DNA from 3 places in the Shewanella sp. 1180_01 genome. Region 3 is predicted to be linked to each of the others. Evidence: predicted binding sites of a transcription regulator. Region 3 holds the regulator's gene; each other region holds the start of a gene.
What was found. Region 3 encodes sigma-54, which starts transcription at its own class of promoters, with help from an activator protein. Its sites were predicted from a motif close to GTTGGCACGNNNNTNGNNT; they were not measured.
Positions count from the first base shown of each region.

Region 1: a site for sigma-54 is predicted at 749-767, ahead of FW758_RS16785 (P-II family nitrogen regulator). Genes of this name have one in related genera too.
Region 2: a site for sigma-54 is predicted at 1,205-1,223, ahead of FW758_RS18180 (YccF domain-containing protein). Genes of this name have one in related genera too.

Region 1 covers NZ_VXCT01000036.1:14,665-16,940, forward strand. The annotation lists gene FW758_RS16780 (hydrolase) at 1-470, opposite strand, end outside; gene FW758_RS16785 (P-II family nitrogen regulator) at 815-1,153, shown strand; gene FW758_RS16790 (ammonium transporter) at 1,164-2,276, shown strand, end outside.
Region 2 covers NZ_VXCT01000043.1:22,830-25,105, forward strand. The annotation lists gene FW758_RS18175 (alpha/beta fold hydrolase) at 1-703, shown strand, start outside; gene FW758_RS18180 (YccF domain-containing protein) at 708-1,115, opposite strand; gene FW758_RS18185 (1-aminocyclopropane-1-carboxylate deaminase/D-cysteine desulfhydrase) at 1,401-2,276, shown strand, end outside.
Region 3 covers NZ_VXCT01000022.1:25,931-28,206, reverse strand. The annotation lists gene lptB (LPS export ABC transporter ATP-binding protein) at 1-420, shown strand, start outside; gene FW758_RS12815 (RNA polymerase factor sigma-54) at 528-2,006, shown strand; gene hpf (ribosome hibernation promoting factor) at 2,035-2,276, shown strand, end outside.

The sequences.
Region 1 (2,276 bases), on a different contig from region 3:
TCCACGTTAGTTAATAAGGCGCCTCTGGCCGTCATCATCTGAATACCCAGTTGTTTATTATCGGCACTGCGTGATGAGACGCCATCTGCGACGAGATGCACCGAATATTGCTGTCCTATAAGGTCACAACAGGTTTGATAAACACACACATGGGTTTCAATGCCCGCCAGTATGACGTGTTTACGATTTGTCTTGGTGAGTGCCTGCGCAAACTCTTCACAGTGCCAGCCGCTAAAATGTTGCTTGGCAATGGGGGAGCCGGTTTTCTCCAGCAAGGTTTGAAGCCCAGGACTGGTTGCTCCGAGTTTATCGGGTAGCTGTTCTAACCACAGTATGGGTATTTCGAATAATTGTGCACCTTGGATTAAGGTCTGTAGTTGTTGGTGCAGCTTGTCACTGTTATCCATGATTTGTGCAAGTTTTCCCTGCACATCGACGATAACGAGAACACATTCTTCGGGTTTTAACATCGGGCCTTCCTTCTGCGCTTGATGATTGTCTTAGTGATGATCTTCGCTTTTGTCTAAGAGCTTGTGCTGTGATGCTCAGATTTCATCTCGATTTACGCTTCCCCCAGTAGACCCCAATTTAACCTTGTTACCAATAGGCCTAAGGTCGAATAGCTGTTGCACTTAAACTGCTCACTAAAAGAGTGCGTTGCACTTGTTTGTGCTCGATCATGGTGCATTTTTAACCTTTGAAAATAACCTTGTTTAGTTAAAATTTAAAATAATCAGTAAGTTAAATTGTTGGCCTGATGATTGAATTACCTTTGATACAAGTTAATAACAATCGCGTTTTTTTGGAGGTCAGGATGAAACTAGTCAGCGCTATCATCAAGCCATTTAAGTTGGATGATGTCCGTGAAGCTATCGCCGGAATAGGTATTGAAGGCATGACGGTGACCGAAGTTAAAGGTTTTGGCCGTCAAAAAGGGCACACAGAGCTGTATCGTGGCGCCGAGTATCAGGTGGATTTTTTGCCAAAAGTAAAACTAGAAATTGCCACTAAGGCTGAAAATCTCGACATGTTGATTGAGGCCATTACCACTGCGGCCCATACGGGGAAAATTGGCGACGGTAAGATCTTCGTCGTCGACTTAGAACAAGCTATCCGTATCCGTACGGGTGAACTCGATACAGAAGCGCTATAAGGGGCTGACAATGGAAGAATTAACAAAATTAGGCGGCACAGTCACTGAACTACGCTTTGCACTCGATACCTTTTACTTTTTGATTTCTGGTGCGTTAGTTATGTGGATGGCGGCGGGATTCGCCATGTTAGAAGCGGGTTTAGTTCGCTCTAAAAACACCACTGAAATTTTAACGAAGAACGTTGTGTTGTACGCGATTGCCTGTGTGATGTACCTATTGGTTGGCTACAACATTATGTATGTCGATAACACTGAAGGAGGCTGGTTACCATCGATTGGTACCTTAATCGGTTCTCAATCATCGGATGCGAGCCATGCATTAGAATCTGACTTCTTCTTCCAAGTGGTGTTTGTGGCAACGGCGATGTCAATTGTCTCTGGCGCCGTGGCGGAACGGATGAAGTTATGGGCTTTCCTGTTCTTCTCAGTGGTAATGACTGCGGTTATCTATCCAGTAGAAGGGTATTGGACTTGGGGCCAAGGTTTTATCTCTAAACTGGGCTTTGTGGACTTTGCCGGTAGCGGTATTGTGCACATGACTGGTGCGACTGCAGCGATTGCGGGGGTATTATTGCTTGGTGCACGTAAGGGTAAATATGGCCCTAACGGTCAAGTGAATCCTATCCCAGGATCTAACTTGCCAATGGCAACCTTAGGTATGTTTATTCTGTGGATGGGCTGGTTTGGCTTCAACGGTGGCTCGCAATTAATGGTGTCGGATGCGGCGAATGCGAGCTCAGTGGCAAAAGTGTTTGTTAATACTAATACTGCGGCGGCATTTGGTGCTATCTCTGCGCTTATCGTATGTAAGATGATTTGGGGTAAAGCGGATTTAACCATGATACTCAACGGTATTCTGGCGGGTTTAGTGGCAATTACGGCAGATCCGCTATCACCTTCACTGTTAATGGCGGGCGTGATTGGTGTGGTTGCTGGTGGTTTAGTGGTGTTCTCTATTGTGGGCTTAGATCGCATTAAGATCGACGATCCTGTGGGCGCGATTTCAGTACACGGCGTGGCGGGTTTCCTTGGGTTAATGTGTGTGCCATTATCCAACGCTGATGCGACTATTACTGGGCAGTTGACCGGTGCAGCCTTCATCTTTACTTGGGTATTCTGTTCA
Region 2 (2,276 bases), on a different contig from region 3:
CGGTATGTTAGCGCTGGAAATGGCGCGTCAGCGACCTTGGCAGATAAGGCATGTATTTGTACTAAACAGCAGTGCGGCAAATTTATCTGCTTGGTATCAAAGATTTAATCCACTGAATGCATTGAAGGCGTTTTTCTTGCGGGCTCGAGGTAAAGCCTTACATCCCATCGAGTCGACGATAGTGCGTTTAACCAGTTTTCGCCATCGGCGAGACTGCAGTTTAATTGCCGAATGGAGTGAATTTCGCCGCCAATCGTCGCCAACTATTCGTAACGCCTGGCGGCAACTGTGGGCGGCTTTTCAATATCAGTGTCCATTGACCGTGGAAGTGCCGATAAGTGTACTCTGTGGCGACCGTGATGCTTTGGTGAGCATGGCATCGAGCAAAGCCTTGGCACAGCACTTTCACACGGATTTGATTGTATTAGCTTATTGCGGCCATGATGCGGCCATTGATGCCCCTGCAAAACTGGCACATTATCTGTTGGCAATTGTGGCGCCGACTAAGCCGCAAACTGAGGTCCAAGAGGATGATGAACCTGCCCATGCTCAATATGCCCATACTCAATATAATTGCAACGATTTACTGGAGGAAGAAATGGCCTTTAACGAGGCGATATTTTCAGTGTGGGATGAAAAAGCGCTATCCACTCTCCACAGTAAATCATCGGCAATGAACAGCGCTAAGCCGGTTAACTCATAATCGATTAGGCTTTAGCCACAACGGTTTGGCCTATCGGTGTTAGGCTGAGTAATGCCAGTTTAAGATGCTGTATTCCAAAGGGAATACCGATAATAGTCACAAAACAGGCTAAGGCATGGACCAGGTGGCCTATGGCTAACCAGATCCCAAACAGCAAGAACCAAATAATATTTCCCACCATGCCTAGGGCACCCGTACCTAAATCATCACGACCGGTTAAGTGACGACGGCTGATTTGTTCTTGGCCAAAGGGCCAGAAGGTCATTTCACCGATAACAAAGCAGGCGCGGCCAAAGGGAATACCAATAATGCTGATAAAACACAGGATACCTGCGAGCCACCAAGCGAGTCCCATCACAAATCCACCGAGCACAAACCAAGCGATGTTGAATATTAAGCGTAATACTGCCATTGAAAACTCCTTATGTTACTTTTTTAGCCTTTATCGTTAGCTGTAATGAATGCTGTTAGCTTTGATAAACTGAATATATACCAATGACTAAGCGAGAAACGTGCCAATTATTTTATTTTCAAAAATCAATATCTTACATCCGCCTGTTTAAGCTTTATTTGTGATTTTCACTAATTCTTCGCTAAATTGCTAATTTCTTAAGAGCAGAAGGGCAAAGGCGCAGTTACACTATCCATTCCATCCAATGGCTTAAAAGCCCGAGTTTTTTATCGTTTGAGTACCTTGATGTTTGCAAATTCCCCCGTCGATATTTTTGCCTTTGCAGGGCGAGACATTTTTCTAAAACGTGATGATTTATTGCATCCAGCGTTTAGCGGTAATAAAGCGCGCAAATTCGGCTATTTTTTAAATCATGATTTTGCAGGCATCAACAAGGTGATAGGTCATGGTTCACCCTTAGCAAACTCTTTGTATTCCCTATCGACATTAGCCAAGATGAAAGGCTGGCAGTGTGACTTTTATGTTGACCATATTGCCAGTCAAATTGTTAAGCATCCCACGGGGAATTACGCTGCTGCATTGGAAAATGGTGTCAATATTATCGATTTAAGTGAGTTAATGGCGCAAAAGCAGGCGTTCACTCCGTCACAAGGTGAACCTCAGGTTTTATCAGGCCTTAATGCTAATTTTGAGCCTACTCTGCAAACGGTTAGTGCGCGACTGAGTTGCCAAGAGTATATCGAGACTCAGGTACTCGCGAATGAGCCGACGGCGCTTTTTATCCCAGAGGGCGGGCGTTGTTCCTACGCTGAATACGGGGTAAATGTATTAGCGCAAGAAATAGTGCAATTTGCGCAGGCGAATGATTTAGTCGATTTAACGGTATTTTTACCGTCGGGGACGGGGACGACGGCGTTATTTTTAAATCAGTACTTTATTCGTCAACAAACGGCGATTCGCGTTGTGACTTGCGCTGTGGTGGGCGGCGATGATTATTTACGTTTGCAATTCTCTATGCTTAATCCAAATACTCTCGAGCATCCACAGATAGTGAATGTCGGCAAAAAATATCACTTTGGTAAACTCTACCCAGAATTTTATGCCATGTGGCAGCGCGTTTGTGCCTCAGGGATTCAGTTTGAACTACTCTACGATCCCTTA
Region 3 (2,276 bases):
CTTCAAACGCGTAAAGAACTAAAAAAAGAGCAAAGGGAAGAAGAGCTAGAGCATCTGCTTGAAGAGTTCCACATCACCCACATCCGTGACAGCCAAGGCATGTCATTGTCGGGCGGTGAACGTCGCCGTGTCGAAATTGCGCGGGCGTTAGCAGCAAATCCTAAGTTCATTTTGCTCGATGAACCCTTTGCTGGTGTCGATCCGATTTCGGTTATCGACATTAAAAAGATTATCGAACAGCTCAAAAGTCGTGGCCTTGGCGTGTTGATCACAGACCACAATGTCCGTGAGACATTAGATGTGTGTGAACATGCCTATATCGTGAGTCACGGAAACTTGATTGCCGAAGGAACACCCGCAGAGATCTTAGACAATCAGCAAGTTAGGGCTGTGTACTTAGGTGAACAATTCAGGCTATAGTTAATCAAGCGGAGCCAATGTAGGCAATTTATGCCACCATTGGACTCCACTCAAGATGATAACAAGCGGCCTCATCCAACAATAATAACGTAGGGATCAGCGGTAACATGAAAGCGTCACTCCAGCTCAAACTGGGTCAACAGTTAACCATGACGCCACAATTACAACAGGCCATACGTCTGTTGCAACTGTCGTCATTAGAACTGCAGCAAGAGATCCAGCAAGCCTTAGATTCTAATCCCCTTCTCGAGCTGGAAGAGGATCAATTCGACGCCACTAAAGACCCTGTAAACCAAACGCTATCCGATACGGATTTCAGTGAATCTAGCACCCTGCCGCCAGAAAAAGACAGCTCCACCATAGACACGGCAGAGTCGCTCACGAAAGAGTCCATGCCCGACGAACTCCCCATGGACACCACATGGGATGAAGTGTTCACCGCCTCTCCTAATTCTGGCCCCGGCGGCAGTCGTGAAGACGATATGCCCTTCCAAGGTGAGACCAGTGAAGGCTTGTATGAACACTTAGAATGGCAAAAAAACCTCACACCGTTTTCTGAAACCGATTTAGCCATTGCCACCGCCATTATTGATGCCATCGACGATCAAGGCTATCTCACCCAAAGCACTGACGAAATCCTCGAAGCCATGGGCAATTCTGAGGTTGAGCTCGACGAAGTCGAAGCTGTACTCAAGCGCATTCAACACTTTGATCCCATTGGTGTTGCCGCCCGCGATTTAAGCGAGTGCCTGTTGATCCAACTGTCGCATTTCGCCGCTGACACGCCCAACCTAGAAAACGCCCGCATGCTGATCAAAGATCATTTAGATCTGATCGCCGCCCGCGATTTTAGATTGTTGATGCGTAAGACTAAATTAAAAGAGGATGAATTAAGAGACGGCATCGCGCTTATCCAAACCCTCAATCCCCGCCCAGGTTTATTGATTACGCCCAACGATGACGAATACGTCATCCCAGATGTGTCAGTGTCGAAGAAAAATGGCCGCTGGGTGGTTGAGCTGAATCCTGACTGCATGCCAAAAATCAATGTAAACCAACATTATGCCTCGATGGCGCGCAGCACTAAAAGCCAAGCCGATAGCCAATTTATTCGTGGTCATCTGCAAGAGGCTAAATGGTTTATCAAGAGTTTAGAGAGCCGTAATGATACCCTGTTGAAGGTGGCGAACTGTATCGTCCAATATCAGCAAGGTTTCTTTGAATACGGTGAAGAAGCCATGAAACCTATGGTGCTTAACGATATTGCCGAAGCGGTAGAAATGCATGAGTCGACCATCTCACGGGTGACGACACAGAAATACATGCATACCCCTAAGGGACTTTTTGAACTAAAATACTTCTTCTCTAGCCACGTCGGTACTGACGATGGTGGGGAGTGCTCATCCACAGCAATCAGAGCCTTCATTAAGAAACTGGTTGCAGCGGAAAACCAGAAAAAACCATTAAGCGACAGTAAGATGGCACAGCTTCTGGCAGAACAAGGGATCAACGTAGCCCGCAGAACCATTGCGAAGTACCGAGAGGCTATGCTCATTCCGCCTTCTAATCAGCGTAAAAGTTTATAACCTACAGTGGATATCGGAGGACGTTTCTATGCAAATAAACCTGAGTGGACACCATGTCGAAATTACCGAATCGTTACGCGCATATGTAGAAGAAAAGTTTTCAAAACTTGAACGCCATTTCGAACAGATCAATAATGTGCACGTTGTGCTCAATGTCGAGAAAATGCAACAGATTGCCGAAGCGAGAATAAATCTTATCGGTGGTGAAGTTTTTGCTACTTCAGAGCATGCTGACATGTATGCCGCTATAGACGCCCTGATTGACAAGCT